One region of the Stenotrophomonas sp. YJH_SMC_120 genome, then DNA from elsewhere that is predicted to be linked to it. Evidence: predicted binding sites of a transcription regulator. Region 1 holds the regulator's gene; each other region holds the start of a gene.
What was found. The regulator FliA, encoded in region 1, starts transcription of late flagellar genes. The targets are predictions, from matches to a motif close to TAAAGTTTNNCNNNCNNNGGCCGATAA.
Positions count from the first base shown of each region.

Region 1 (7,398 bases):
ACACGCGCCCAGCAGCCAGGACCCGGCGGTGCTGACCGCTGCCGTGCGCACCGCGCTGGGCCGCTTCATCGTGCAGGAGATCGCCGGAATGTCGGCGGAGCTGCCGGTGTTCACCCTCAACCCGCAATTGGAACGTGTCTTGCAGGAGTCCACGCAGGGCAACGGCGCCGCGCTGGAACCCGGACTCGCAGAGCGACTGCACCAGAGCCTGGCCGAATGTGTCAGCAAGCAGGAAGCGCGAAACGAGCCGGCGGTCGTGCTGGTACCGGGCCCGGTGCGCGCCGCGCTGGCGCGCCTGGTCCGCCACAGCGTTCCGTCGTTGTCGGTCCTGGCCTACAGCGAGGTGCCGGAGGACAAGCGCCTGAAGCTGGTCGGAACGATCAGCTGACGCCGCCCACCGATGCGCCAGAAAACAGACACCACCTTCGAACCAACGCAACAGACAGATACCAAGGGGAACCCGCACCGTGCAGACCACCGACCACCCGAGTTCTCCGACCGCCACCCCGCCGTCTTCGTCCCGTGACCACAGCATGAAAATCAAACGATTCGTCGCCGCCGACATGCGCTCGGCCATGAACCTGGTGCGCAAGGAACATGGTCCTGACGCCGTGATCCTGTCCAACCGCCGGATCGAGGAAGGCGTCGAGATCGTCGCCGCGGCCAACTACGACGAGAGCGCCGTGCAGCGTGCACTGGAAGCCTCGCGCCGTGATGTCGCACCGCCGCCGGCACCCAAGCCGCGCACCGCTGCTGACGCGGTGATCGCCGCGGTCACCCGCCGCCGCAGCAGCACCCCGGCGCCGGAACCGGTCGCCGCCACCACCTCGGCCGTGGCCGCCCTCGCCCGTGCGGCCGTTGGGGCCACCGGCCGCACCCTGGACAGCGCAGACGAGATCGTGCCGACCCGTGGCAGCACTGGCTTCGCCGCCACCCTGGCGCGCGCCGCCGTCAACGAACCGGCGCTGCCCGAACAGAGCTTCGCTCCATTCGCCGAGGCCATCGTTGCGCCGGCCGCCACCGTGCCGGCCAACCGCGCCCGCTTCCAGATCGACCCGCCGCGCGACATGCATCACGAAAGCGTGGCCCCGGCAGTGCAGCCGCCGCCGCTGCCGACCGCTGCCGTGACCGAAGCGCAGCCCGGGATCGCCGCCAGCGAACCGGCAGCGGCCGAAGCCGCCGGCGAAGCCAGCCCGGCCCCCATGCTGGCCCCGGCACCGACGCTGACCGTGGTTGCCCAGGACGACGCCGAGATCCGCCAGCTGCGCCAGGAAGTGGCCGGCATGCGCCAGGTGATCGAGCGCGAGATGAACCGCCTCACCGACGAGCGCCTGCGTGGCAGCCCGGTGCGCGCCACCGCGCTGGACCTGATGGACGAGTACGGTTTCGACGCCGGGCTGGCCCGCGACGTGGCCATGCAGATCCCGCTGGAGACCGAAGCCCATCGTGGCCGCGGCCTGATGCTGGGGCTGATCTCGCGCAAGCTGCCGATCGCCCCGGTCGACCCGCTGGAAGAAGGCGGCGTGATCGCCCTGGTCGGCCCGACCGGCGCCGGCAAGACCACCACCATCGCCAAGCTGGCCTCGCGCTTCGCCGAGAAGCATGCGCCGCGCGATGTGGCCCTGGTGACCACCGACACCACCCGCATCGGCGCCCGCGAGCAGCTGTACGGCTACGGCCGCCAGCTCGGCATCGCGGTGCACGAGGCCAACAGCGGCACCGACCTGGACCAGCTGCTGGAACGCCTGAAGGACTACAAGCTGGTGCTGATCGACACCGCCGGCCTGGGCCCGCGCGACCGCGCGCTGGCCGCGCAGCTGCAGTGGCTGCGCGCCGCCCGCCAGGTACGCACCCTGCTGGTGCTGCCGGCCAACACCAGCTTCGGCGACATGGACGAGGTGGTCCGCCGCTTCGGCGCCGCCAACCTGCAGGGCCTGGTGCTGAGCAAGCTGGACGAGACCGGCCGCTTCGGCAACGCCCTGTCAGTGGCCGTGGACCACGCCCTGCCGATCACCTGGGTGACCGATGGCCAGGACGTTCCGGAGGACCTGCACCGGGCCAGTGCGGCCAATCTCGTACTTCGCCTTGAAGATTTGCGCCGCGCGGCCGATATGCCCTGCAACCCGGAGTTGAACCATGCCGTCGCGTGAGTACGCCAAGCTGACCAAGACCTTCCCGCTGTCGGCCACCCGCAGCGAGCCGCTCGGCCCTGTGCGCACCATTGCCGTCACTGGCGGCAAGGGCGGCGTGGGCAAGACGAATGTGTCCGCCAACCTGGCGGTGGCACTGGCCGGCATGGGCAAGCGCACGCTGCTGCTGGACGCCGACCTGGGCCTGGCCAACATCGACGTGATCCTGGGGCTGAACCCGACCTTCACGCTGGCCGACCTGGTCGCCGGCCGCTGCTCGCTGGACGACGTCATCGTCGAAGGCCCGAACGGCGTGCTGGTGGTGCCGGCCGCGTCCGGCCGCCGGCACATGGCCGAGCTGGCCCCGGCCGAGCACGTCGGCCTGGTCAACGTGTTCTCCGACCTGGAACGCGAACTGGACATCATGGTGGTGGACACCGCCGCCGGCATCACCGACGGCGTGCTGACCTTCTGCCAGGCCGCGCAGGACACCGTGGTGGTGGTCTGTGACGAGCCGGCCTCGATCACCGACGCCTACGCGCTGATCAAGGTGCTGTCGCGCGAACGCGGCGTGGACCGCATCCAGGTAGTGGCCAACATGGTGCGCGACCCCAACGAGGGCCGCGTGCTGTACGAAAAGCTGACCCGCGTCTGCGAGAAGTTCCTCGCCGATGTCTCGCTGAACTACCTGGGCTGCGTGCCGCAGGACGACTGGCTGCGCCTGTCGGTGCAGCGCCAGCAGCCGGTGGTGAAGGCCTACCCGTCCAGCCCGGCCGCGCTGGCGATCACCGAGATCGCGCGTCGCACCGCACGCTGGCAGGCGCCGACCGAACCGCGTGGCGGCGTCGAGTTCTTCCTCGAGCGCATCCTCAAGCAGCGCGGGGTGGCCGCATGAAAGGCGCAGCCCAGTACAGGGAAGTCCAGCGCTCGGCGGCCAACGAGGTCATCGCCCAGCATTCGGACCTGGTGCGGCGCATCGCCCACCACCTGGCCGCGCGGTTGCCGGCCAGCGTTGAAGTGGACGACCTGATCCAGGCCGGCATGATGGGCCTGATCGAAGCGTCGCGCAGCTACGACGCCGACCAGGGCGCCTCGTTCGAGACCTATGCCTCGATCCGCATCCGCGGTTCGATGATCGACGAGATCCGCCGTGGCGACTGGGTGCCGCGCTCGGTGCACCGCCGTGCCCGCGATGCCGCCGCCACCATCCGCCGCCTGGAACAGAGCAGCGGCCGCGCCGCCAGCGCCACCGAGGTGGCCGCCGCGATGGAGATGCCGCTGCCCGAATACCTGCGGTTGATGGAGGACGCCGCACGTGGCCAGGTGCTGAGCCTGGAGTCGCGCATCGAGGACCAGGGCGAGCTGGACACCGTCGCCCAGGGCGGCCCGACCCCGCAGCAGGTACTGGAGCGTGGTGAGTTCGGCCGCGAGCTGGGCAAGGCCATCGGCCACCTGCCCGAGCGCGAACAGCTGGTGCTCTCGCTCTACTACGAGCAGGAACTGAACCTGAAGGAGATCGGCGCGGTGCTCGGCGTGAGCGAGTCGCGGGTCTGCCAGATCCACGGCCAGGCGGTGCTGCGCCTGCGTGGCCGGCTCAAGATTTTCGAGGCGGCGGACGCCGGCCTGGAAGAATGAACATGCCCGAGGCGGCTGCCCCCGGCCGCCCGGAATGAACAACAAAGGAACTCTGCTTTGAACAAGAACATGCGCATCCTGATCGTCGATGACTTCTCGACCATGCGTCGGATCGTCAAGAACCTGCTGGGCGATCTGGGCTTCACCAATACCGCCGAAGCCGAGGACGGGCATGCCGCGCTGTCGCTGCTGCAGAGCCAGCCGTTCGATTTCGTGGTCACCGACTGGAACATGCCGGTGATGACCGGCATCGAGCTGCTGAAGGCGATCCGTGCCGATGCCAAGCTGAAGACCCTGCCAGTGCTGATGGTCACCGCCGAAGCCAAGCGCGAACAGATCATCGAAGCCGCCCAGAACGGCGTGAACGGCTACATCATCAAGCCATTCACTGCGCAGACGCTGGAAGAGAAGCTCGGCAAGATCTTCGAACGCCTGGCGGCCAGCGCCTGATGGATACCACGGTCGACAAGAGCGCCCTCGCCCTGCGCCTGCAGGAAGCCCTGGACGCACTCGAGTCCGGTGACGAGGCCGCCTGGCGGCAGCGCATCGACGGACTGGTCGCGCTGCGTACGCAGCCGATGATGAGCGGCCTCTCGCGGCTGGCCCGCGAGCTGGGGCAGGCACTGGGTGAGCTGCCGACCGTGCCCAGCGAGGCCGGTGAGCTGGACGACGCCTGCGCACGCCTGGACCACGTGGTGGCCATGACCGAACAGGCCACGCACCGCACCCTGGACCTGGCCGAGGAATGCCGCAGCTTGACCGAACAGCTGCGTGCTGAAGGCCTGCAGCCGGGCCAGGACGCGCAGCTCGAGCGCATCCGCCACAACCTGACCGAGATCGCCCTGACCCAGAGCTACCAGGACCTGACCGGGCAGATCATCCGTCGCGTGGTCGGCATCGTCCGCCGCGTGCACGAGGGCTTCGGCGCACTCGGCCTGCCGCCGGAACAGCATCGCACCGACCCGGAACTGGCCGGGCCGGCACTGAAGGGACTGGACCGCCACGCGGTCTCGCAGAACGACGCCGACGACCTGTTGTCGGATCTGGGGCTGTAAGCATGAGCGCGGTATCCGACGACATCACTGCCGATTTCATCATCGAGGCACAGGAAATCCTGGATCGCCTGGGCGAACAGCTGGTGTCGCTGGAGCAGGCACCGCAGGACACCGAGCAGCTCAACGCGGTGTTCCGTGGATACCACACGCTCAAGGGCGGTGCCGGCTTCCTTGGCGTCACCGCGATGGTCGAGCTGTGCCACGCCGCTGAAGAGGCCCTGGGCATCGCGCGTGCCGGGCAGGCGGTGCTGCAGGCCCACCACTTCGACGCCGCCCAGCAATCGCTGGACTACCTGCAGTCGATGCTGGACGCCGTGTCCTCCGGCACCGAGCCGGGTTATGCGCCGCCGGACCTGATCGCGCAGTTCGACATGAACGGTGGCACTGCCGCGCCGGTCGCTGCGGCCGCGCCTGCGGCAGCCGGCAGCGACCTGATCACCGACGACGAATTCGAGGCCCTGCTCGACCAGCTGCATGGCGGCAACGCGCCGACCGCGGTCGCGCCGGCGAAGAAAGCCGACGATGGCTTGATCAGCGAAGACGAGTTCGAAGCCCTGCTGGACCAGCTGCACGGTGGCGCTGCGCCAGGCGCCAAGCCTGCTGCCGCCGTCGCGGCGGCCCCCGCCGCAGCACCGCGCCCGGCACCCGCCCCGGCACCTGCAGCCAAGCCGGCAGCCAAGCCGATGGCCGAGGCCGAGCACACCGTGCGCGTGGACACCAAGCGCCTGGATGCGATCGTCAACCTGATCGGCGAACTGGTGCTTTCCCGCAACCGCCTGAAGACCCTGCGTGCACGCCTGCGCGACGAGGAGCTGGACCGCGCCGTATCGACGCTGGACATCGCCACTGCCCGCCTGCAGTCGGCGGTGATGCGTACCCGCATGCAGCCGGTGGGCAAGGTGTTCTCGCGCTTCCCCAAGGTCGCCCGCGACGTCGCCCGCTCGCTGAAGAAGGAAGTGGACCTGGAGCTGGTCGGCGCCGAGACCGAGCTCGACCGCAACCTGGTCGAAGCGCTGGCCGACCCGCTGGTGCACCTGGTCCGCAACGCCATCGACCACGGCGTGGAAATGCCCGACCTGCGCGAAGCACAAGGCAAGCCGCGGATGGGCCATGTGCGCCTGTCGGCCCAGCAGGAAGGTGACTACGTCAGCATCGAGGTGCAGGACGATGGCGCCGGCATCGACCCCGAGAAGCTGCGCGCGAAGGCGCGCGAGAAGGGCCTGATCGACCCGGAAGCCGCTGCCCGCCTGAGCAGCGAGGAGTGCCTGCACCTGGTGTTCCTGCCCGGCTTCTCGACCAAGCAGCAGGTCACTGATATTTCCGGCCGCGGCGTCGGCATGGACGTGGTGCAGTCGCGCATCCGCGAACTGAGCGGCCAGATCCAGATCCAGTCGGAACTGGGGCGTGGCAGCCGCTTCCTGATCCGCGTGCCGCTCACCCTGGCGATCCTGCCGACCCTGCTGGTGCAGGCCGGCGAGGACGTCTACGCGCTACCGCTGGCGCGTGTGATGGAAGTGCTGCACGCGCCGCGCACGTCGTTGGGCTGGTTCGATGGCCGCGCCGTGCTCGACCGCCGTTCGCACACCCTGCCGCTGGTCGACCTGCGCCAGTGGCTGGATGTGACGCCCGCCGCGTCGACCCTGCTGACCATCGTGGTGCTGCAGGCCGGTGAAGCGCGCTTCGGCCTGGTCGTGGACCAGGTGCGCGGGCGCGAGGAGGTGGTCATCAAGCCACTGCCGAAAGCCCTGCGCGGCCTGCGCGGTTATGCCGGTGCAACGTTGATCGGCGATGGTCGCATGGCACTGATCCTGGACGTGGACGGCATCCGCTGAATTCCGCCGGGCATGGCCCGGCGACCCGAAACTGTGACTACCGTCTGTACGCATTCTCCCGGTGTCTCAAGTCCCATTCATACAAGCCGATACCGGAACCATGGATAGACTCAGCCTCATTGGACTCTTTCTCGCCCTGGCCTCGCTGGTCGGTGGCAGCATCCTCAAGGGCGCCGGCCTGGCGTCGCTGTGGTCGCCTGCGGCGTTCGTGATCGTCATCGTCGGCACCGTTGCCGCGATCCTGCTTCACACCTCGCCGGCGGTGTTCAAGCATGCGTTCAAGATCGTGCGCTGGGTCGTGCGCCCGCCGCACAGCGATCGCCGCGAACTGATCCAGCAGATCGTCGAGTGGAGCAACATCGCCCGTCGCCAGGGCCTGCTGGGCCTGGAATCGCAGGTGGAAGCGCAGCAGGACCCGTTCCTGCGCAAGGGCCTGCAGCTGCTGGTGGACGGCGTTGAACCTGAATCGATGCGGCACATGCTGGAGATCGAACTGGGCAGCCAGGAGCACCAGGACCAGGCCGGTGCCAAGGTCTTCGAAGCGATGGGCATCTACGCACCGACACTCGGCATCATCGGTGCCGTGCTCGGCCTGATCGCGGTGATGAAGAACCTGGCCGACCCGAGCAAACTCGGCCACGGCATCGCCGCCGCGTTCACCGCCACCATCTACGGCATCGCCTCGGCCAATCTGCTGTTCCTGCCGATCGCCGCCAAGCTCAAGAGTGTGATCTCGCACAACACCCG
Region 1 covers NZ_JCAFRY010000028.1:25,704-33,101, forward strand. The annotation lists gene flhA (flagellar biosynthesis protein FlhA) at 1-388, shown strand, start outside; gene flhF (flagellar biosynthesis GTPase FlhF) at 534-2,150, shown strand; gene AC5P60_RS20275 (MinD/ParA family ATP-binding protein) at 2,137-3,024, shown strand; gene AC5P60_RS20280 (RNA polymerase sigma factor FliA) at 3,021-3,764, shown strand; gene cheY (chemotaxis response regulator CheY) at 3,822-4,214, shown strand; gene AC5P60_RS20290 (protein phosphatase CheZ) at 4,214-4,819, shown strand; gene AC5P60_RS20295 (chemotaxis protein CheA) at 4,822-6,651, shown strand; gene AC5P60_RS20300 (flagellar motor protein) at 6,752-7,398, shown strand, end outside.

Region 2 (7,398 bases), on a different contig from region 1:
GCGGCCACTGCCGCTGCCCAGTTCCACCACGTGCAGGTGCGGCCCGACGCTTCGGGCGATGTCCGGCAGTACCCGTGAAAGCAGGGCCAGCTCGGTGCGCGTGGGGTAGTACTCGGGGGTCTGCGTGATCTGCTCGAACAGGCGCGAGCCGCGCGCATCGTAGAAGTACTTGGACGGCAGCTGGCGCGGCGTGCGCGACAACCCGGCCACCACGTCGGTGAGGATCTGCTGGCGGCCGGGGGTGAGATCGGTCAGCGCCTGCAGTGCGTCGTGCACCGTACTCATGCGAGGTCCCTGGCCAGGCGCAGCCCGGAGAACTGCCAACGCGCCGGGGGCATGAAGAAGTTGCGGTAGCTGGCACGCACGTGGCCACGCGGCGTGGCGCAGCTGCCACCGCGCAACACCCATTGCCCGCACATGAACTTGCCGTTGTATTCACCGAGGTTGCCGGCGAAAGGGCGGAAGCCCGGGTAGGCGCCATACGCGCTGTGGGTCCATTCCCATACATCGCCGAACAGCTGACGCAGTCCACTGCCCCCTGCAGCCTGCGGGTGCAGCCGATCGTCATCGGCAAAATGACCGCGAGGCGGCAGCGTTGCGGCGGCAGCCTCCCACTCGAACTCGCTGGGCAGGCGCGCACCGGCCCAGCGGGCGCAGGCATCGGCCTCGTAGTAGCTCAGGTGGCAGACCGGCGCATGCGGATCCAGTTCGCGCCAACCGCCCAGGGTGTACTCGCGCTGCAGGGCGTCATCCCAGTACAGCGGGTGCTGCCAGCTCTCGGCTTCGCGCAGCGCCCAGCCTTCGCTGAGCCACCAGCGCGGTTCGCGGTAGCCGCCGGCGTCGATGAAGGCGCGGTACTCGGCATTGCTGACGGGGCGCTCGGCCAGTGCGTGCGCGGGGAGCAGCACGCGATGCGCCGGCGATTCGTTGTCGTAGGCGAAGGCGGTGTGCTGCGGCCAGGCTGCGGCGCCGATGGTGACGATGCGCTCGGGCGACTCGATCCAGCTCTGCGCACTGGCAGCGCTGGTTGCAGGCTGCAGGTCCTCGCGGTAGGCCGGCTGCAACGGATTGCACCAGAACGCGTGCTTGATGTCGGTGAGCAGCAGTTCCTGGTGCTGCTGCTCGTGCTGCAGGCCCAACTGCAGGTGCTGCAGTGCCTGCTCATCAAGGTCGCCTGCCGCCAGCCGCGATTGCACCTGTGCATCGACCTGCTGGCGGTAGTCGCGCACCTGCTGCAGCGATGGCCGCGACAGCAGCCCACGCTGCGGCCGGGCATGCGCCGGGCCGAGGCTCTTGTAGTAGCTGTTGAACAGGTAGTCCCAGGCAGGGTCATGCGCCGGTGCAGGTGGGAAGCCGGCCAGCACGAAGCGTTCGAAGAACCAGGTGGTGTGGGCCAGATGCCATTTGCTCGGGCTGGCATCGGCCATGCTCTGCAGCATGGCATCTTCGGCGCTGAGGGGGGCTGCCAGGTGCATGCTGCGGTTCCGCACACATGCGTACTGGCGGGCGAGATCGCGCTGCGGGGCAGCGACGGCGGTGGCTACGCTGTCCATCCGGGCAGCATCTGCGCAACAGGGTGAGTGCGATGTCATCGTACGACGTCAACGCGTTCACATGCGTGACCATCCCGCATTCAAGAAGCCGGTGCGAACGCCGCTAACGGCAATGCTGCGGCCGCGTCGTCACCGCGCTGGAATTCCTGCTTGCCCCTGCATCCGCTCCGCCAGCCTGCGCATTACCTGTTCGTGCTGCCCGCCGTGCTGGTTGCCGTGGTGCTGTGGGCAGCACTGGGCAACGAAGACGTTGCCAGTCCGGCCCAACGCATCCTGCCCTGGCTGCTGGCCTGCCTCGGCGCCGGCCTTGCCCTGCTCTACCACCAGGTGCGTACGCTCTGCCTGCTGCTGGTGGTGGCGGTCATGTTCGCGCTGCTGCACCAGGACGTGGGCGGCTACCTGCACAGCGGCCATGTCACAGCGCTGACACCGCTGCGCTTCCATGCCATTTCGGCCTGGTTGCCCTTGCTGTTCGCGGGCCTGGCATTGTGGCCCGAGCGCGGCCGCCGCCGCCGCGACCTGCTGCTGCGGGGTGTTGCCAGTGGCGCCGCGCTGGTGATCTTCCTGCTGCTGGCCACGCAGCAACCCCGGGGCATGCACGATCTGCTGTCCAACCGCCACTGGAGCTGGATTCCGGCCGACTGGAACGCGCTGGCACAGCTGCCAGCGCTGCTGTTCCTTCTGGCAACCGCCGCGCTGGGCTGGCAGGCCTGGCGGCATCCGCGCCCGTTGCACACGGCGATGCTGCTGGCCCTGCTGTGCCTGTGGTGGATGCTGCCACGGGTGTTCCTGCAGCCGGTGCTGCTGCCGGCACTGGCCAGTGCGGCCCTGCTGCTGATGCTGGGCGCGATGATGCAGGAGTCCTTCCATATGGCCTTCCGCGATGAGCTGACCGGCCTGCCGGGGCGCCGCGCCTTCAATGAGACCCTGCAGCGGGCGCGCGGCACCTACAGCATCGCGATGGTGGACGTGGACCACTTCAAGTCGTTCAACGACACCCACGGCCACGACACCGGCGACGATGTGCTGCGCCTGGTGGCCTCGCGCCTGGACCGGGTGGGCGATGGTGGCCGGGCGTTCCGCTATGGCGGCGAGGAGTTCGCGGTGGTGTTCCTGGATCGTCCCGCAGCGGCCTGCGTGGATGCAGTCGAGGCGCTGCGGCAGACCATCGAGGACACCCGCATGCAGCTGCGCGACCGGAGCACACGCAGCCGCGACGATGAAACGGGGCGCCGGCAGCGAGGACGCGGCGGAAGCGGGCAGACGGTGCAGGTGACGGTGAGCATCGGGCTGGCAGACAGCCGCGTGGATGAGCGGCCAGCGGCAGTGATCAAGGCCGCCGACCAGGCGCTGTACGCAGCCAAGGACGGTGGCCGCAACCAGGTCCGCGCGCATGCCGGCCAGCGCGTGCTGGCGGCACGCGGCGGCTGAGGCTCACACCGCGTCGAGGTAGTACCAGCGGCCGTCGACGCGCAGGAAGCGGCTGTGCTCGCCCATCTTCACCGCGCTGCCGCCGCCCACGCGGTAGCGGGCGGTGAAGCGCACTTCGGCGCTGTCGGCGCCGGTGACAGTGTGCTCGTGCACGGTCAGGCCCAGCCAATGCGTACGCTGGCCGGGTGCATCATCCAGCGACAACTCGGCCGGACGGGTATCCGGATGCCAGCTCTGGCGCAAATAGTCCGCCAGCCCCCGCACATAGGCGCTGTAACGTGATCGCATCAGGCGCTCGGCATCGGGGGCCGCCTCACCGGCATGGAAACGGCCACAGCAGGCGGCGTACTCGGCGGGAAGGCCGCAGGGGCAGGGATCGGTGGGTTTTCGGCTCATGCGGACATTGTCGCCGGGTTGTGCGGATGGATCCACGCGGGGCACCGGTCAACCAGTGCAGGACAGGCGTATGCTGTCGCGCCCCCATATCGATTGATCGCCGTGCTGGAACTGGTTCCCCCTGAGTTGTGGTGGCTGGTGGTCATCGCCTTCATCGCCGGGCTGGTCGATGCCGCCGTCGGTGGTGGTGGGCTGGTGCAGCTGCCTGGCCTGTTCACGGTGCTGCCGCAGCAGACGCCGGCGATGCTGTTTGGTACCAACAAGTTCAGTTCGATGTTCGGTACCGGTGCGGCCGCCTGGCGCTATGCGCGCAACGTGCGCTTCCCGTGGAAGCCGGTGTTGTTCGCGGCCGGCACGGCCTTCATCTTCTCCTTCGCTGGCGCCACCGCGGTAAGCCTGCTGCCCAAGGACGCGGTGCGCCCACTGGTGCTGGTGCTGCTGGTCGCGATGCTGGCCTACACGCTGTGGAAGAAGGACTTCGGCGCGCTGCACCGGCCACAGGAGATCGGCCGCCGTGAACTGGTGATCGCGCTGGCGATCGGTGCGGCGATTGGCTTCTACGATGGCTTCTTCGGGCCGGGCACCGGCAGCTTCCTGATCTTCCTGTTCGTGCGCTTCTTCGGGCTGGATTTCCTGCGCGCCTCGGCGGCGTCGAAGGTGGTGAACCTGGCGACGAATGTGGCGGCGATCTCGTTCTTCGTGCCGACCGGCAACATCCTGTGGCTGTTCGCGCTGCCGATGGCGGCGGCCAACATCATCGGCTCGGTGGTGGGCACGCGCCTGGCGCTGAAGGGCGGCACGCCGTTCATCCGCAAGCTGTTCGTGGGGCTGGTGGTGGTGCTGATCGCGCGGATGGCGTGGGATACGTTCCGCGCTGCGTGAACGCGGTTGCCGGCCAGCGGCCGGCACTACCGGGTCATGAACCCCGCCCATGGGTAGTGCCGGCCGCTGGCCGGCATTCCCATTCGATCGGGTCATGAACCCCGCCCATGTAGTGCCGGCCGCTGGCCCGCATTCCCCTTCAATCGGCCAGGTCAGGCCTCGGCTTCTTCCGGTTCGTTGGCCTGCTGCCGGCTGCGCTCGGGCAGCTTCAGGCGCTTGCCTTCCTCGTCATACTCGATCAGCAGCACGCCGGAATCGTGGCGACCGCTGATTTCGACGAAGCAGGCGCCGCCGATGAACGGTTCCAGCGTCATTACCGACTTCAGCGGGGTGGCAACCACCATCTGGAAGCCGAAGTTGTCGAAGATGTTCATTGCCAGTGCGGTGAACTCGTTGTCGGCCTTGTCGAAGGCTTCGTCGAGCACCACTGCGGCGTAGCTGGGCAGCTGGCTGTCAGCACCGCCGAGCTGGTAGCGCAGTGCCGCGGCCAGGCAGGTGGTGGCCAGTTTCTGGCGCTGGCCACCGGACTTGCCGGCGCCGCTGCGGTAGATCTCGACCTGCTGGCGCGTTTCCGCATCCAGCTCGACGCCGATGAACTCCACGTGCATGCGCACGTCCAGCACCAGCTCCCGCCAACGCTTGTCCTCGCCTTCCTGCGAGCCCAGGCGGTTGACCAGCTGGCGCAGCACGGTGAACTGCGATTCGGCCAGCTCGCGCTGCTCGGTCTGCTGCTGCGACAGCACTTCGCGCAGCTGCAGCTGGAACTCGCCCACTTCCGGCAGGCGGCGGTCGCTCAGCTCGATGGTCAGCAGCGTACCGCGGTTGAACGGCACCTGTTCCAGGCTGGCGTTCACTTCATCCAGGCGCTGGCCGATCGACTTGCGGGCCTCGGCGCTGTGGCGCTGCAGGGCCAGCAGGTTGTTCTTGCTCTGGTTCTGCAGCAGATCGAAGAAGCGCTCTTCGTGCTGCGGCAGGCCATCGCGCTCCAGTCGTTCGAGGCGTGCGAGGAAGTCCTCGGCCGAGGCCACCGACACGGTGAAGTCGCCCGATTCCTCCGGCCATTGCTGGATGAAGCGACGGAAGCAGCCGATCAGCTGGTTCTCGATGCGGTTGAGGTCCTGTTGCGAGGACGACAGCTGCTCGTTCAGCGCGTTGCTGACCTGACGCATGTGCGCTTCCAGCGTTTCCAGACTGAGCGGACCCTGCTCCTGCAGGCGCTCGGCAAGGCCGGCTTCCTGCTCCTGGGCCAGGCTCGGCAGCACCAGCGCACGGCTCTGCTGGCGCGCGCGGTCCAGGCGATCGCGTTCCTTGACCAGCTGCCCGCGCTCGACGCGGACGTCTTCATAGGTGCGGCGGGCCTGCTCGATGTCGGCACGCACGGCGTCGATCTGCCTGGCCAGCTTGGCGAGGTCGGCATTGCCTTCGCGCAGGTCGCGCAGCGTGGCCTCGATGTCGCTCAGGCGCTGCTGCGGGGCGGCGATGTCGATCTCGTTCCAGCTGATGCTGACCAGCTCGTGGCAGGCCAGGCGGCGTTCGTTGTCGCGGTCACGCTGCCCACGCAGGCGCGCGATGTCGGTCTCGCAGCTGGCGATGCGCTTGGCCAGTTCCTGAGCTTCGCGCTCGAAGGCGCCCACCTTGTCGTGGTTGTTGAAACCGAGGATCCAGCGACGGCGGTCGCCCACCGCACTGCGGTCATCCTTCTCGAAACGGTCGCCCGGATGCTTGACCTGGCCTTCGCGGGTGATGCCACGGTCGACGTTGCGCAGCTGCTTGGCGTCCACGCACTCGTAGTCGAATCGCTTGCCGAGCTCGCGGCGCAGCCAGCTTTCGAACACGTGTTCGCGCAGTTCCAGCTTGTGCAGCAGCGACTTCGCCGACGGCTCACGGGCGAACGCATCATCGTTGCGGCGCACGCGGTAGTAGGTGAAGCGCATGCCCAGGTGGGTACGGTTCACCCACTCGGCGACGTCGTTGTAATGCTTGTCGTCGACCAGCAGCGACAGCGCGAAGCCACCCAGCACGCGCTCGATGGCACCCTGCCAGCCCTGCTCTTCCGAGCGGACCTGGATCAGTTCACCGACGAACGGCAGCGCCGCTTCAGCGATGCCGGTTTCCTCGGCCAGGCGCGCGCGCAGCTTCTGCATCGGCGCCGGGATGTTGGAGGGCGTGCGCTGCATCGCTTCGAGTTCCGCACGGACTTCGCCGAAGCGGCGCTCGTCATCGCGCTTGCCACCCAGGCGATCGCTGATCGCATCGTCCAGCGCCGAAGAGGCGCGCTGGCGGTCCTGCAGCTCGTTCTGTGCGCGCTCGACCAGTTCGGCGAAGCCGTGTGCGTCGTCCGGCAGTTCGGCCCCCAGCTGCTGCGCGGCCAGGCTTGCCTGCTCGCGCTTGGCCTGGCGGCGGTCGCGCTCGGCTTCGGCGCGGCCCTGCTCGCGTTCCAGTTCTTCGATGCGCTCACCGCCCTGCTGGCGGCGCTGCAGTTCCAGTTCGGCCAGGCGCTCGGTGTGATTGTCCAGTGCGGCACGGCGCTGGGCTTCTTCGCCGAGCAGGCCACGGTCACGCACGTCCATCTCGCGCAGGCGCGCTTCGATCAGCGCCTGGCGGCGGCTTTCACGGAAGCTGTCGACGCCGAGCTTGAGGGCTTCGTCGTCGCCGCGCCGGCGGTGCATTTCCTTCAGGTCGTTGTAGTAGGCGCGTGCCGGCAGCAGGGTCTCCACCTGGCGACGGGCGGTGACCACCGCCTGGTGCGCGCCATCGAGCTCGGCGAAGTCGCTGACCAGGCGCTCGGCGGCGTCGAAGGTCTTCGGCGTGTCGAGCATGAAGTCGCGCAGGAAGACGTTGAGGTCGCCCAGGTTCTTCGCCGACTGCGTCTTGTGCAGCAGGCGCAGCGCCATCTCGTTGTCGATGCCGAGCAGGTCGCGGAAGCGCTCGGCGTAGCCGGAGAAGGTGTCGAAGTGGTGCAGGTCGGACAGCTTCTGCTTGAGCTTGCGCAGGTCCAGGTCGAACCCACCAAGATCCTTGGCGATGTCGAACGGGCGCTCGGCAATCATGTAGTGCTTGCGCACGTCACCGGCCGAGGTGCCGTTGCCGGAGATCCACAGCAGGCGCACCAGGCTGACCACGCGGCCATCGCCGG
Region 2 covers NZ_JCAFRY010000005.1:258,812-266,209, reverse strand. The annotation lists gene egtD (L-histidine N(alpha)-methyltransferase) at 1-285, opposite strand, end outside; gene egtB (ergothioneine biosynthesis protein EgtB) at 282-1,553, opposite strand; gene AC5P60_RS09790 (GGDEF domain-containing protein) at 1,704-2,984, shown strand; gene AC5P60_RS09785 (YchJ family protein) at 2,988-3,380, opposite strand; gene AC5P60_RS09780 (sulfite exporter TauE/SafE family protein) at 3,483-4,262, shown strand; gene AC5P60_RS09775 (ATP-binding protein) at 4,415-7,398, opposite strand, start outside.
Region 2: a site for FliA is predicted at 1,634-1,660, ahead of AC5P60_RS09790 (GGDEF domain-containing protein). Genes of this name have one in related genera too.

Region 3 (7,398 bases), on a different contig from region 1:
AACCGGAGGACAGGCGCTGGATGGTGGTGGCCAGCGAGCTGCCGCTGGTGCTCAGGTTACGCTGAGCATTCAACGACATCGTATTGGTGTTGATGACTTGTGCCATGAGGAGAGGTCCTTGAGCGGTTGCACGTGAGTTGGGTTAGACGCCCCCGACGTGCCCCGGGGGCGGCTCATGTCAGCGCTGCAACAGGCTGAGCACGTTCTGCGGTACCTGGTTGGCTTGGGCCAGCATGGCCGTACCGGCCTGCTGCAGGATCTGGGTGCGGGTCAGTTCGGCGGTTTCCTTGGCGAAGTCGGTATCGCGGATGCGGCTGCGCGATGCGGACAGGTTCTCCGAGGAGGTCTGCAGGTTGGCCACCACCGAGGTGAAACGGTTCTGGATCGCGCCGAGGTCGGCGCGCACGCTGTTGACCGACTCGAGGGCCTTGTCGACGATCGACAGCGCCTTCTGCGCACCTTCGGCGGTGGTGACGTTCAGGTCCTTGACGAAGTTGGCCGTGGCGCCGGTCAGCAGACCGCCGTTGGTGCTGGTTTCGGTCAGGCCCAGGCCGGCGATGGTCGCGGCGGTGGCGCCGGCCGGCGGGGTTGCGGCACTGACGCCCAGGGTGAAGGTCTGGCCGTCCTTGACCGAGGCCAGGCTGATCACACCGGCATTGACCGAGGCCATGACGCCGGTTTCGCCCAGCTTGTTGTTGATCGCGGCAGAGGTGGCCGAAGTGATCGATTCGCCCGCCTTCACGGTGAAGTCGTTGATGGTGACCGTGGTGGCGGTGCCGCCCGGCGGGGTCACCGAGATCTGCAGGCCGGAGTAGGTGGTGTCGGCGGTGGCCTTGTCGGCGGCGGCCAGGCTGGTGCCGGTGTAGCCGTTGGCGAAGGTTGCCGCGCCCAACGAATCGGCCTTGGCGTTGACCACGCTGTTGATGGCGATGGCCTGGCCGGCGTTGGCGCCGACCTGGAACAGCTGGCTGGTGAAGGAGCCGTCCAGCAGCTTGGTGCCGTTGAAGTCAGCCTGCTTGGCCACGCGGTCGACTTCCGAGACCAGCTGGGTCACTTCAGCCTGCAGGGCCTTGCGGTCGCTGGCCGAGTTGGTGGCGTTGGAGGACTGCACGGCCAGTTCACGGATGCGCTGCAGGTTGTTGCCGACCTCGCTCAGCGAACCCTCGGCGACCTGGGCCAGCGAGATACCGTCGTTGGCGTTGCGGATGGCCACGTCCAGACCGCGGATCTGGGTGGTGAAGCGCTCGCTGATGGCCAGGCCGGCCGCGTCGTCCTTCGCGCTGTTGATGCGCAGGCCGGACGAGAGGCGCTGGATGGTGGTAGCGAGCGAGCTGCCGCTGGTGCTCAGGTTGCGCTGAGCGTTGAGCGACATCGTATTGGTGTTGATTACCTGTGCCATGGGGTCGTCTCCTCTTATATGGAACCCGTTGGTGAATGAAACGAAGCGCCGCCTGTTTTTTTGTGTGGCTGTGTGCTTCGCTGTTGCCAAATGAATAACGGCGCTTTGTCAACAACCTTTAGCCGTGAATTCCGTCGATGCTGAAATCCGGTGCCGGAGGCTGTTTTTCCCGGGTTTTCCAGCCCTGGCTGGGCGTGAAGGCGACCCCGGAAAGGGCGGTTGGGCATGCCCAACCAGCGCTGATGAAGGTATCGGCGGGGCAGGGCCGGGCTTGATGGGCAATCACGGAAAATGCGTGCAGCACGTTTCCGGTAGCGCCGGGCCACGCCCGGCGAGCGCGACGGAACGGGCAAGCAGAAACGAAAAAGGCCGCGATGCAGGGCATCGCGGCCTTTCAGGGGTGACGCAGGAGATGCGTCAGCGGATCTTGTTGAACAACGACATCGACTGCATCTGCGAGAAGATCGTCTGTGCCGCCTGCAGCGCGGTGCTCTGCAACTGGTACTGGCTCAGTGCATCGGCGTAGTCCAGGTCGCGCATCTGCGACAGCGTGGTCTTCAGGGTCACGCTGTTGGCTTCGCGCATGTCGGCGGCATTGTCCAGTGCCTTCAGCTGCGCACCGCCGGCCGCACGCGAATCGATCATCCGTTCCGACGCACGGGCCACATCGCGCAGGGCGCTCTGCAGTTCGTTCTGCTGCGCGCTCATCCTGGCGGTGGTGCCGGTGTCGGCATCCAGCGCGGCAATCAGCTTGTCCATGGTGTCGAAGATGTCGCGACTGGTTGCCGGCTTCACGTTGAAGCTGTCACCGGCAGCGGGTCCGCCGGTAATCTGCAGGCGGACACCGTTGACTTCCACGTTGTCACCGGCCTTGAACGTGCCGGTGCCGGTCACGTTGCCAGCACCGTCCAGTACCTGGTACTGGTCGGCGGCGGTGAATCGGATGCTGAAGGACTGGCCGTTCCAGCTGTCGCTGCCATCGCGGGTGATGTTGGTCAGCACGCCATTGCCGGTATTGCTGGCTGCGGCAACACCATCGACGAAGCCGTCGCCGGTAGGAATGCGCATGAAGATTTCGCTGCCGGGCAGGGCATCCCGCACATAGGTGTCGGGGCCGACTTCAATCTGGCGCTGGGTCTGGTCGCCACGGTAGACCACCTTGCCATTGATCTTGGCGAACGGCGGATCGCCATCGTTGGTGCCGCCGAACACGTAGCGGCCGGTGCCGTCGTCGGCGTTGGCCAGCGACAGCAGGCCCTCGCGGATCTGGTTCAGTTCGGTGATCAGCGTTTTCTTGTCGGCGGCGCCCAGTGCCGGATTGCTGGCCTGGATGGTCAGGTCGTTGACGCGCGCCATCAGGTCGTTGACCTGGGCCAGGGTGTTTTCCTGTACGCCCAGTCGGTTCTGCACGTTGCCGGCATTCAGTTTCATCCGGTCCAGTGCGGCCAGGCTGCGGTCAAGCCCGACCGCCGCACCAGCGGCAACCGGATCGTCCTTGGCGCTGACGATCTTGCTGCCGGTGGCGATCTGCTGCTCCAGGTGGCTGAGCTTGGCCTGCTTGGCCATCATCAGCGACACGGACTGGTTGAACATCATGCTGGTGGAGATACGGCTGCTCATCGACGGACGGCTCCCAGGATGGTCTGGAACATGCTGTCGGCGGTGGAGATCAGCTGCGAGGCTGCCTGGTAGGCCTGTTGCAGGCGCAGCATGTCGGCCGCCTCCTCGTCCAGGTTGACGCCGGATACTTCATCGCGTGCTTCCTGCGCCTTGTCATTGATCACCAGCTGCGCTTCCAGCGAATACTCGGCCGAGCGGGCGGCTGCACCGACCTGGGTGGTCAGGCCCCCCAGGGCGCCGTTGAGGGTGACCGTGCCGCTGTTGAATGCCTTGGCGCTCTCCACCTTGGACAGCCTGGAGGCGTTGCTGTTGTCCGACGAGCCCGCCGGAGTCGGGGTGATGTTGAAGGTGTCGCCAACCTTCGGCGCACCGTCCAGCACGAAGCTCCAGCCATTGGCACTGATGGTCTGGCCGGGGGTGTAGATCTGCGGCGGCCCCCCATCAATGGTGTAGGTGGTGGCCGAGGTGAACACGATCGCGGCCGGATTGCGCAGGTTGGCGTTGGTCGAATCGCTGACGGTGACACCGCTCAGCTTGCCGGTGCCGGTGTTGGACGTCGCCGCCGCGCCCTTCACTGCCGCAGCAGCGGCGATGCGCGACGGATCGGTGATCGCCACTTCCATGCTGCCAGCCACGCCTGCGGTCGGCTGCAGCAGGAAGCGGTCGTTGGCCGCCGGAGTACCGCCGACCACCAGCTTGACGCCGTTGATCACCAGTGGATCGGCGGCCGTACCGGTGCCGGTCAGCGGAACGTTGGCACCGGTGTCGGCACGACTGGCCTTCCAGTTGGTGCCATCGAACTGCAGCACCACGTTCTGCGCGTCCAGCTTGCCGAGGTCGCCGTAACTGGCGCTGAGGCTGGCGGTGCCGGTGTTGGCATTGTTGGCGGTGACGCGCGGGTTGCCGATGTTGAAGAAGTCACCCCCCAGCTGGCCATACAGGTCCACGCCCTGGTGATGCACCTGGTTGAAGCTCTCGGCCAGGCCTACCGCCAGCTTGCCCAGTTCGGCCTGGGCAGGCGTCAGCACGGTGTCGCGGAATTCCAGCAGGCCGCCGATCTGGCCACCGACCGCCTTCGGGTCGAGCCGGATGGTGTTGCCCTGCGTTTCCAGCGCCAGCTGCAGCCGCTCCGGCTGGTACGGGTCGGCCACGGTGGTGACCTTGGTCGCCGTGGTGCCCACCACCAGCGCGTTTCCGCCAGCGGTATAGACATTCATGATGCCGCCGTCCTGGATCACTGCGGTGCCACCGGTGTAGCCGATCAGCTGGGTGATCAGCTGGTCGCGGCGGTCGAGCAGGTCCGGTGCGGCGGTAGCGATGTTGGTGCCGATCGCACCGTTGATCTGCGCGATCTCCTGCGCCAGCCGGTTGACCTCGGTGGCGCCGGCCAGCAGGCCGTTGTTGACCTCGCTGTTGAGGTTGTTCAGGTGCGTGTTGAGCTGCACGAAGCGGTTGGCCAGCGCCTTGCCACCATCCAGCATGTTCTGGCGGTCGGCGGTGCCGGCGGCATTGGAGGACAGGCCGCTGACCGAATCGAAGAACTTCGACCAGACGCCGGACACGTTGGTTGCCGCGTCGGAGAACAGCGAATTGACCCGGTCGGCCATGCCGGAGAGCTGCTTCAGGCGCGCCAGCTCGCCGCTGCTGTCGAGCAGGCGCGAGATCGCCAGCTGGTCGGCGGTACGGCGGATGTCGGTGATGCGGGTGCCGTTGCCGACCGTGCCGTAGCCGTAGTTCTGGGGATCAGCCGTGGCGAAGTTGACCTTCTGCCGGCTGTAGCCGGGGGTATTGAGGTTGGCCACGTTGTGGCTGGTGGTCGCCAACGCACGCTGGAAGGCGAGCAGGGCACCGGTACCGGTGGAAAGTACGCTGGACATGGGGTTCCTCAACGACGGGTGATACCCAGCGCCGCGGTTGCGGTGCTGGCGAAGGTCTGGCCAAGGCGCGAGCCGGCATCGGCCACGGCGCTGACGGCGCGCTCGATGGTCGGTCCGCCGGCGATCGCGGCGATCTTGGCCGCGTAGCGCGGGTCGGTGGCATAGCCGGCGCGCTGCAGGCCACGGGCGAAGCCCTGCACGTCGGTGCCGGCCTGCAGGGCCTGCTGGTAGCGCGGGCTGGTCTTCAGCAGGCGCACGTAGTCGGCAAAGCTCTCGGCCGGCGAACTGTAGGCACGGAAGCTGGCGGTTTCGTTGCGGCGCACGCCATCGACGTACTCGTGGGTGCCGGCCACGGCGCGCTGGCCGTTCCAGCCATTGGCCTTGATGCCGAACAGGTTGTGCGAGGTGCTGCCGTCAGCATGCTTGATGTGGCGCTTGCCCCAGCCGGTTTCCAGCGCCGCCTGGGCGACCAGGGCGCGGGCATCCACGCCCAGTTCCTTGGCCGCACGCTGCGCGTGCTGCCAGATGCTGGCGACGAAGCCTTCCGGGGTGTGTTCGCCCAGCTGGGCGACGGCGGTGCGGGTCGCCATCGCATCGGCCGGGCTGATGGCCGTGCCGCGGTTGCTGGCGGTGGCCGACCACTGGTCGCTGTTGGCAGCCCAGTCCTCGCCTTGCAGGCCACCGATGTACGGATCCTCGGTACCCAGCGAGCGGTGCATGCTGCTGCTTTCGCGCCCGGCGATCAGGTCCAGCGCCTGTTCCATCGGTGCAACCGCCGCGTGTGCGCCGGACTGCGCGCCGGCGGCCATCTGCTGCAGCAAACGCACGGCCTGGCTACCGTCTTCCAGCGGCAGCGACGGTGCCGGCTTGGCCGGTGCATTGAGCTGATAGGCACGGCTGGCCTTGGCCGGGTCCACGCGGGTATCCAGCGCCGGGCCATCGACGGCCTGGCCGGACAGCTGCCGGCTGATCATGCCGGACAGGCCAAGGCCCTTGCCGCGGGTCATCGCCTCGGCAATCTTCTGGTCGTACATCTCGCGGAACATCTTGTTTTCGCCGGGGAACAGCGAGTCGCCGAAGCTGGCGTCACGCATGCTCTTGACCAGCATCTGCGCGAACTGGCCTTCCAGCTGGCGCGCGACCTTGTCGATCCTGGCCGGATCGTTCTGTTGTGCCGGGTGCAGATCGAATGCGGGATTGATGCGCATATCAGATCACCTCGAGCTCGGCACTCAATGCGCCGGCCTGCTTCAGGGCTTCCAGGATCGCGATGAGATCGCCTGGTGCTGCGCCCACGGCATTCACCGCGTGCACGATCTCGTCCAGGGTGGTGCCGCCGCTGAACTTGAACATGCGGCTGCCGTCGTTGGTGGCGGTGATGGTCGACTGCGGGCTGGCCACGGTGCGGCCGCCGGACAGCGCATTGGGCTGGCTGACGTTGGTGTTTTCCTGGATGGTCACGGTCAGCGAACCGTGCGAGATCGCGGCGGGTCCCACGCGCACCTGCTGGCCGATGACCACGGTGCCGGTACGCGAATTGACCACCACCTTGGCCGGAGCGCTGCCCGGGGTCAGTTCCAGGTTCTCGATGCGCGCCAGCAGGCCGATGCGTGCGCCCGGATCGGTCGGCGCGGTAACCGCCACGGTCACGCCGTCGACCGCACGCGCCGCACCGTCGCCGAACGCATTGTTGAGCGCAGCGACCATGCGCGAGACCGTGGTGAAGTCATTGTTGTGCAGGTTCAGGGTGATCTCGCCGCCGTTGGCCAGCGGATCGGGCAGCGCACGCTCCACGGTCGCACCGTTGGGAATGCGGCCGACGCTGGGCACGTTCACCGAGACACGGGAACCATCCTTGCCCTGTGCACCAAAGCCGCCCACGATCAGGTTGCCCTGGGCGATGGCATAGATCTGGCCATCGGCGCCGCGCAGCGGGGCCATCAACAGCGAACCGCCACGCAGCGAGACCGCGTTGCCGATCGAGGACACGGTGATGTCGATCGGCTGGCCCGGCTTGGCGAACGGCGGCAGTTCGGCGTGGATCGCCACGGCGGCCACGTTCTTCAGCTGCGGATTGACGTTCGGCGGAACATTCACGCCCAGCTCGCCGAGCAGGTTCTTCAGGCTCTGCACGGTGAAGGGTGCCTGGCTGGTGCGGTCGCCGCTGCCGTCCAGGCCGACCACCAGGCCATAACCCACCAGCGCATTGCCACGCACGCCTCCGACCTGGGCCAGGTCCTTGATGCGCTCGGCGCTGGCCGGGGCTGCCACGACCAGCAGCATCAGCGCGACGAACGACGCCACGCGGCGCTGCCAGGAAGAAGAGGAGAAGAGTTTCATGGCCATACTCAGAACGGCGTCAGGCCGGAGTTGAAGAAGCGGCTCAGCCAGCCCATCGCGTTGGACTGCGCGACCGGGCCGCGGCCGCCGTAGACGATGCGGGCTTCGGCCACGCGGCTGGACGGAATGGTGTTGTCCTGGCTGATGTCGCCCGGGCGCACG
Region 3 covers NZ_JCAFRY010000002.1:35-7,432, forward strand. The annotation lists partial or broken gene AC5P60_RS04045 (flagellin N-terminal helical domain-containing protein) at 1-106, opposite strand, end outside; gene AC5P60_RS04050 (flagellin) at 179-1,399, opposite strand; gene flgL (flagellar hook-associated protein FlgL) at 1,817-3,019, opposite strand; gene flgK (flagellar hook-associated protein FlgK) at 3,016-4,896, opposite strand; gene flgJ (flagellar assembly peptidoglycan hydrolase FlgJ) at 4,905-6,104, opposite strand; gene AC5P60_RS04070 (flagellar basal body P-ring protein FlgI) at 6,106-7,242, opposite strand; gene flgH (flagellar basal body L-ring protein FlgH) at 7,245-7,398, opposite strand, start outside.
Region 3: a site for FliA is predicted at 1,494-1,520, ahead of AC5P60_RS04050 (flagellin). Genes of this name have one in related genera too.

Region 4 (7,398 bases), on a different contig from region 1:
ACGACAGCCAGGAAGGCGGCGGCAAAGAAGGCACCGGCTCGCAAGACAGCCACAAAGAAAACCGCAAAGAAGACAGCGGCCAAGAAGGCCGGTACAGCCGCCTCGCGCAGTGCTGCAGCGAAGAAGGCGGCGAAGACACGTGCGGCGAAGAAGACCGTGCGCAAGGTGGCGGCGAAGAAGGCCGCGCGTACCCGCGCGCGCGGCTGAGTCCTTCGATCAGGGCGACAGCGTCCTCATCCACGCTGCAACTTCGGCCGCGGATGCGTCAGCGCGTGCCTGCAGCAGCAGATGCGGCCCTTCCAGCGAAACATGCCGGGCATCCGGCAAAAAGGCCTGAAGTTCTGCCACGCTGGGCGGCCACAGCAGGCGGTCATGGCACGCGTGCAGGCACAGCGTCGGCACGTCGATTGCCGGCAGCAATGCGCGTACGTCGACGCGCAGGGTCGCTGCGGCGCGTCGCCGCAATGTGGCCGCCGGAATCCGGGCCAGCGCATCGCGCAGCATCGATACGTGGTCGCGGGTGCGCCACCGCCCCAGCAGCAGGCGCGCCAGCAACGCCACGGGAGGCAAAGGCCAGGCCGGCGTCAGCAGGGCTGCGCTGGCTGCCGGCAATGGCAGCGGCCGACGCGCAAAGGTCGCGGCAAGCACCAGTCCGCGCAGCCCGGCGGGCTGTCGCGTGGCCAGTTCAACCGCCAACGGGCCCGAGAAGGACTCGGCAAGCAGGATGAAGGGATGGCCGGGCAGCTGCGACCACAGCCGTTGGGCCAGCGTGGCGTGATCCTGCCCTCCCTGCGCAGGCAGCGTAATCGCCTGCGTCGTCAGCCCATGAGCCTGGAGTGCTGACAGAAACGGGATCGACAGTCTGCCGGAGCCATCCAGCCCGGGCAGCATCAGCACGTGCTGCGGCGTGGGTGATGCTGAATCACAGCCCGGCTTTTCCTCGCTCCCGATTCCCATGTCACCTCCTTTGCTGGCAAGCATCGCCCACATCGGCAGGCAGCGGAACTTTCGCTCCGGCTCTCCTGCTGCTTTGCCAGTCAAGGTTGAGCGATACTGCCCGCTCTGCCGCGGGACGCGGCTGCCAAGGAGAGCCTCTGATGCGATGGACCTACGCGCTGGCCATGATGGTCATGATGCTGCCACTGAACAGTTCCGCCAACGATGGCTGGATAAACGGGGCAGGCAAGGCGATGCCGGAGACCGATGCCATGAAATCCAGCGGTGGCTTTGCGGCATCGCTGCTGGTCACCTCCGATGCCGACTGGCGGGCCAAGTGGGAAACCCCACCAGAGTCCACTCCCGGTTTTACCCAGGCCGACGAAGTCCACCCGGGCGGTGAATTGTTCCTGCTGACATTCCTGTCCAACCCGCAACTGGATGAGAACCGCGTGCCCAAGGTGCACTGCGATCTGCGCATGCTGCGCCCGGACGGCAGTACCAGCATCGACGAACGCGATGTTCCCTGTTTCACCGCTGCCCTGCCCGGCCCGCCAACCCTGTTGTACATGACCAACCTGCACCTGAAGTTCGTGGCCGAGGCCAGTGATCCGAAAGGTACGTGGACTGCGCAGGTGGTGGTCAGGGATCTGCTGCGGAATGTGAGCCTGCCTCTGCAGGCTCACTTCGACGTCCGTTGAACGGAGGCGTGCGGATGAAGATGCGGCGATTACTGAGCTGGACCGGTCTTGCGCTTTGCGTGGTCTACCTGCTGTTGACCGCATGGCTGGTTCACGGCGCGCAGTCGGATGCGGACCCGAAGGGGGCCTATATCCTGATGTCGCTCCCCATCACCCTGCAGTCTGCTGCACTCGATGCCATCGGCGCAGGCAGCCTGCTGTACGGCAAACCCTGGTCGACCGCGTATGCAGTACTGGTTCCGCCAACACTGCTGTTGCTGTACGCAGCCGGCTGGCTGATCGAACGCGCCGCGCGCGGCCGCTAGCCAGCGGCACCGACCGGTTGCGTGCATGCGGTGCCCTGCATGCTGGGCATCGCATGCAGGGCGTCATCCAACATCCAGTCGCAGGTTGCTTACGCCGCCTGCGCAGGCACGATGGGCATGCGCGCGCCCTGCTCCACCTTGAACACCGCCACCGACGTGGTCAGCGCATGCGCCTGTTCCTCCAGCGCGCGGCTGGCGGCAGTGGCTTCTTCCACCAGCGCAGCGTTCTGCTGGGTCACCTGGTCCATCTGCACCACCACCTGGTTGACCTGCTCGATACCGGCGGCCTGTTCCTTGCTGGCCGCTGCGATGTCGCTCATCAGCTGCGTGGTGCGCGAGCTGGCCTGGGCCACGCGGGCGATCGCGGCTTCCGATTCAACGGTCACCGCCAGGCCGCTCTTCACCTTGGCAGCAGCGTCTTCGATCAGCTCCTTGATCTCCTTGGCGGCGACACCGGCACGCTGTGCGAGCGTGCGTACCTCGCTGGCGACCACGGCAAAACCACGGCCCTGCTCACCTGCACGCGCGGCTTCAACCGCAGCATTCAGCGCCAGGATGTTGGTCTGGAACGCGATGCCGTCGATCACGGTGGAGATTTCCGAGATGCGTGCCGAGGACTGATCGATCTCACCCATCACCGACGCCATCTGCGCCATCGCCTGCTCGGTCTCGCGTACGGCGGCACCGGCGGCGTGCGCTTCACTGTCGGCCTGACGAGCGAGCTCGGCATTCTGGCGCACAGTCGAGGTCAGTTCCTCCATCGATGCGGCGGCTTCTTCCAGGTTGGCGGCCTGCTGCTCGGTGCGGCGCGACAGGTCGTTGTTGCCGGCGGCCAGTTCCTGCGCCGCGTTGTTGATGCTGTCGGCGGCCACCTGGATGCCACGCACGATGCCGGTCAGCTGCGCGGTGGTGGTGTTGGCGTCGTCACGCATGCGGGCGAACACACCGTCGTACTCGCCGTCCATGCGTGCAGTCAGGTCGCCGTGCGAGATCGCACGCAGCACATCGGAGACATCAGCAATGCTGGCCTGCGAACTGGCCATCATGCCGTTGAGATGCTCGACCATCGCCTTGAACTGGAACTGGAACGCAGCGGCATCGCCACGCATGCTGAAATCACCGGCGCGCGCGGCCCGGGCCAGTGCATCGATCTGCGCGTTGATCGCCATCAGGCTCTGCTTCACTGCGGCCAGGGTGCGGGTCAGCGTACCCTTCTCGCCCGGGTAGTCCGGCAGGTCGCGGCTGAGGTCACCGATGGCGTAGCGCTGCATCACTTCGGCCATCAGCAGTTCCACCTGCACGTGCGATTCGACCAGGCTGTTGGTGGCCTGCACCATGCGGCCGAAATCACCGGGGAAGGCGCTGGCGTCCATGCGGTAACGGATCGCACCCGCCTCGTGCTGTTCGGCCATCTGCAGCTGCGCGCCGATCGCCGCCTGCACACTCTGGCGCACGCTGGCCATCGCCTCGCCCAACTGGGTCAGTTCGTCACGGCCGCCGAGGCGGAACTCCTGATCCAGCTGGCCCCTGGACAGGCGCTCGGCCAGGTTCACCGCGCGGGCCAGCGGGCCGGTCAGGCTGCGGCCGATCATCACCGAGGCGGCGATGCCGACCAGCAGTGCAACGCCGCCCAGCACCAGCAACTGCAGCAGGCTGCGCTCGCCCAAGCGGATCGCCTCGGCGGCCGCCTCACGGCTTTCCTTCTCTTCGAAGTCCACGCCATCGGACAGCGCCTTGTTCCAGCCGTTGGCGGCTTCCTGCACCGGGCCCAGGGTCAGCGCCACGGCGCCCGGGTAGTCGCCCTGCTCCATCAGTTCGCTGGTCTGCTTGTTGAGCGGACGCGCGATGGCACGCTTGGCGGCGATGGTCTCGGCAATGGCCTTGCCCTCGGCGTCGCTGGGCAGCGCCTGGTAGGCCGTCCAACTGGCCTCATAGCGCTTGACCAGATCGGCGATGCGCTGCTCATCATGGCCACGGTCATCGCCCTGGCGGATCAGCATCTCGCGGCGAACGACCATCATCTGGTTGTTGGCATCGAGCATCTGCGAGAGCAGGCGCACCTTGGCCACGCTGACATCGACCACCTGCTGCATCGCGCGCTTCTGCACGACACTGGCGGTGGCGCCGGTGGCCACCACGGCCGCAACCAACAGCAGCAACAGGCCAAAGCCCAGCCCAAGACGCCAGGCAACCCTGACATTCCTCAAGTAGTTCATCGGTACATCCAAAACGGGGGGGGATGTGGCGTTATCGGCGGCCCGCCAGGCAATCTTGATCGCCAACCGCCAATGGCGTGGGGCACCATTCACCTTGGTGAGCCCTTGGCCGGCGGCACCCGCGCGGGGACGGTCGCGCAACGACCCGACTGCTCATGCAGACGTCAGATCTCTTTCACGGTGGCTCGGCGCGGCCTGCAGGCAAGGTGGTGGCGTCATCTGCTGGAGTTCCCAATGCCATTACCCGTGTACCGATCCACCCTGCTCGCTCTCTCGCTACTGGCATCGCCGGCGTTCGCGCAGGCACCGCCCCCTGGACTGCCCGCCCCCATCGCCGAGAAGGCCGGACCGGACACCGCAGCACGTTCCGCCCTGCATGCCCAGGTGCTGCTGGACCGTGCGAATTTCTCGCCCGGCCAGATCGACGGTGAAGTGGGCAGCAACCAGCGGCGCGCGGTGTCGGGTTTCCAGGCGGCGCACGGCCTGACCGTCACCGGTGAACTGGACGACGCGACCTGGCAGGCCCTGCAGGCTGATACGGTCACCTCCTTGGCCAGCTACACGCTGACCAGCGAGGATGTCGCCGGGCCGTTCCAGGCGGTGCCGAAGGGCCCCGCCGCACAGGCCAAACTGAAATCGCTGGGCTTCAACAACGTCGAAGAGTCGCTGGGCGAACGCTTCCACGCATCCCCTGAGCTGTTGAAGCTGCTCAATCCGGGCGTGGATCTGAGCAAGGCGGGCAACCGCATCCAGGTGCCCAATATCGCACCATCGCCGCTACCGAAGGCGGCCAAGGTGGTCGTCGACAAGTCCGATTCCAGCCTGCAGTTGCTGGATGCGCAGGGCAAGGTGATCGCTCAGGTGCCGGTTTCCTCCGGCAGCCAGCACGATCCGCTGCCGATCGGCGAATGGAAGATCCTGGGCGTGTATCGCGACCCGCCGTTTCACTACAACCCCAAGCTGTTCTGGGATGCGCGCAAGGGCGAAAAGAAGGCGACACTGCCGCCGGGCCCGAACAATCCAGTCGGCCGGGTCTGGATCGATCTGTCGAAGCCACACTACGGCCTGCATGGCACGCCCGAGCCCGGCCATGTCGGCAAGACCGAGTCACATGGCTGCGTGCGCATGACCAACTGGGATGCGCTGCGCGTGGCCGATGCGGTGGATACCTCCGTCCCCGTGGTGATGCAGGAGTGAGCCGATGCGTCTTTCGCAGCTGATCGTAGTGGGCGTTCTGCTGGGACTGGGGGCCGGCTGGTGGCTGCGCCGCGATGCAGGCGAGCCGGTAGCCGCCTCGCTGCCGGAAGCACAACCGGCAGCAGCTGTGGCGCCGGCCAAGGGATCCCTAGCGCCGCTCGACACGGCCCCTGCCCCCGCCGCCACCGCACCGTCAGCCGCGCGGGCTGCGGATGCGCCGTCCGGTCTGCTGCTGCCGGTACAGGGCGTCCTGGCCTCCCAGCTGCGCGACACGTTCACCGATGCGCGCAGCGAAGGCCGCGTGCACGATGCCATCGACATCATGGCCGATGCCGGTACGCCGGTGCTGGCAGTGGCCGATGGCACGGTGGAAAAACTGTTCGACAGCGAGCGCGGTGGCCTGACGATCTACCAGTTCGAGCCCAGCGGACGCTGGTGCTACTACTACGCGCACCTGCAGCGCTATGCCGATGGCCTGACCGAAAAGCAGGTGATCAGACGCGGGGAGGTGATCGGTTACGTGGGCAGTACCGGCAACGCCAGCCCTGAGGCCCCGCACCTGCATTTCGAGGTGCACGTGCTGGGACCGGAGAAGCAGTGGTGGAAGGGGGAATCGATCAATCCGTACCCACTGCTGAATCCGCCTGCTTCGAAGCCCGGTGCTGCCAGCGCCGCAAGGTGAACGTGAACACCGCCAAGGCAGCCCCTGGAATCAACAGGAGCAGTGCCGCCACTTTCCAGAAGAAGAACGGCCACAACCAGACATAATCCAGGTCAGTCAGCTTCAACAGATCCAGTGGCGGCTGCAGCTCGACGGTGGCCGCGCGATCGGCCAGCGCCGGGTCCACCTCCACCACGGTTACCCGCACCCATGAGCGGCCGCGTGGCAATGCGTCGCCACGGCCATAGCCGAAGTAGGACGCCATGAGGCCGCTGGACTCAACCGAAGCCAGCGCACGATTGATGCCCTGCCCGGCCACTCCCGAACGCTCCCCTGCGCGGAAGTCTCCATGATCGGTCGGAGTTTCGATGCGCAGCAGCACCTCGGGGTCAGCCTCCGTACCGTCCGCGGCATAGCGCAGGCGCAGCCGCAGTTGATCATCGATGAGGCGGTAGACGGTGATCTGGGCGGTTGCGCCAGGGCTCAGCACCAACGGCACCGTCTGCGTGCGCGAAGCCAGGGTATTGGCGGCCGCGCCCAGCACCAGTACCAGGCAGGCGATGCCCCACAGGCCCCACAACACCCACAGGGTGATCCGCACGACCGTTTCGCCCTTCACGCTGACATCCTGGTCATCGCTTTGCTTCCTCGCCGACCCCGCTGACACAGTAACGAAAAAGCCCCGCTTGCGCGGGGCTTTTCCTGTCACCTACGCCGGGCAGCGCCCGGCGTTACCTCAGGCAAACGGATCCTGCAGGACCATGGTGTGGTCGCGGTCCGGGCCGGTGGAGACGATGCTGATCGGGCAGCCGGCCAGCTCTTCCAGCGAACGCAGGTAGGCGCGCGCAGCCGGCGGCAGGTCGTCCCAGTTGGTGATGCCGTGGGTGTTCTCGCTCCAGCCCGGGAACTCCAGGTACACCGGCGTGCACTCTTCCCAGCCCTGCGCGTCCAGCGGCGCGTACTCGGTGCGCTTGCCGTTGTATTCGTAGGCGATGCAGACCTTCAGCTTTTCCATGCCGTCCAGCACGTCCAGCTTGGTGATGCACAGGCCGCTGATGCCGTTGATGGCCACGGCACGCTTCAGCGCGACGATGTCCATCCAGCCGCAACGACGCGGACGGCCGGTCGACGCACCGTACTCGGCGCCGCGGTCACGGATGCCCTGGCCGACTTCGTCGTCCAGCTCGGTCGGGAACGGGCCACCGCCGACGCGGGTGGCGTAGGCCTTGGCGATGCCCAGCACGTAGTCGATCGAATCGGCGCCGACGCCGGAACCGGCCAGCGCGCCACCGACGGTGGTGTTGGAGCTGGTGACGTACGGGTAGGTGCCGTGGTCGATGTCCAGCAGCGCGCCCTGCGCGCCTTCGAACAGCACGCGCTTA
Region 4 covers NZ_JCAFRY010000025.1:32,600-39,997, reverse strand. The annotation lists gene AC5P60_RS19610 (hypothetical protein) at 1-207, shown strand, start outside; gene AC5P60_RS19605 (alpha/beta fold hydrolase) at 217-957, opposite strand; gene AC5P60_RS19600 (hypothetical protein) at 1,044-1,637, shown strand; gene AC5P60_RS19595 (hypothetical protein) at 1,652-1,942, shown strand; gene AC5P60_RS19590 (methyl-accepting chemotaxis protein) at 2,032-4,158, opposite strand; gene AC5P60_RS19585 (L,D-transpeptidase family protein) at 4,393-5,355, shown strand; gene AC5P60_RS19580 (M23 family metallopeptidase) at 5,360-6,037, shown strand; gene AC5P60_RS19575 (hypothetical protein) at 5,973-6,635, opposite strand; gene AC5P60_RS19570 (adenylosuccinate synthase) at 6,753-7,398, opposite strand, start outside.
Region 4: a site for FliA is predicted at 4,190-4,216, ahead of AC5P60_RS19590 (methyl-accepting chemotaxis protein). Genes of this name have one in related genera too.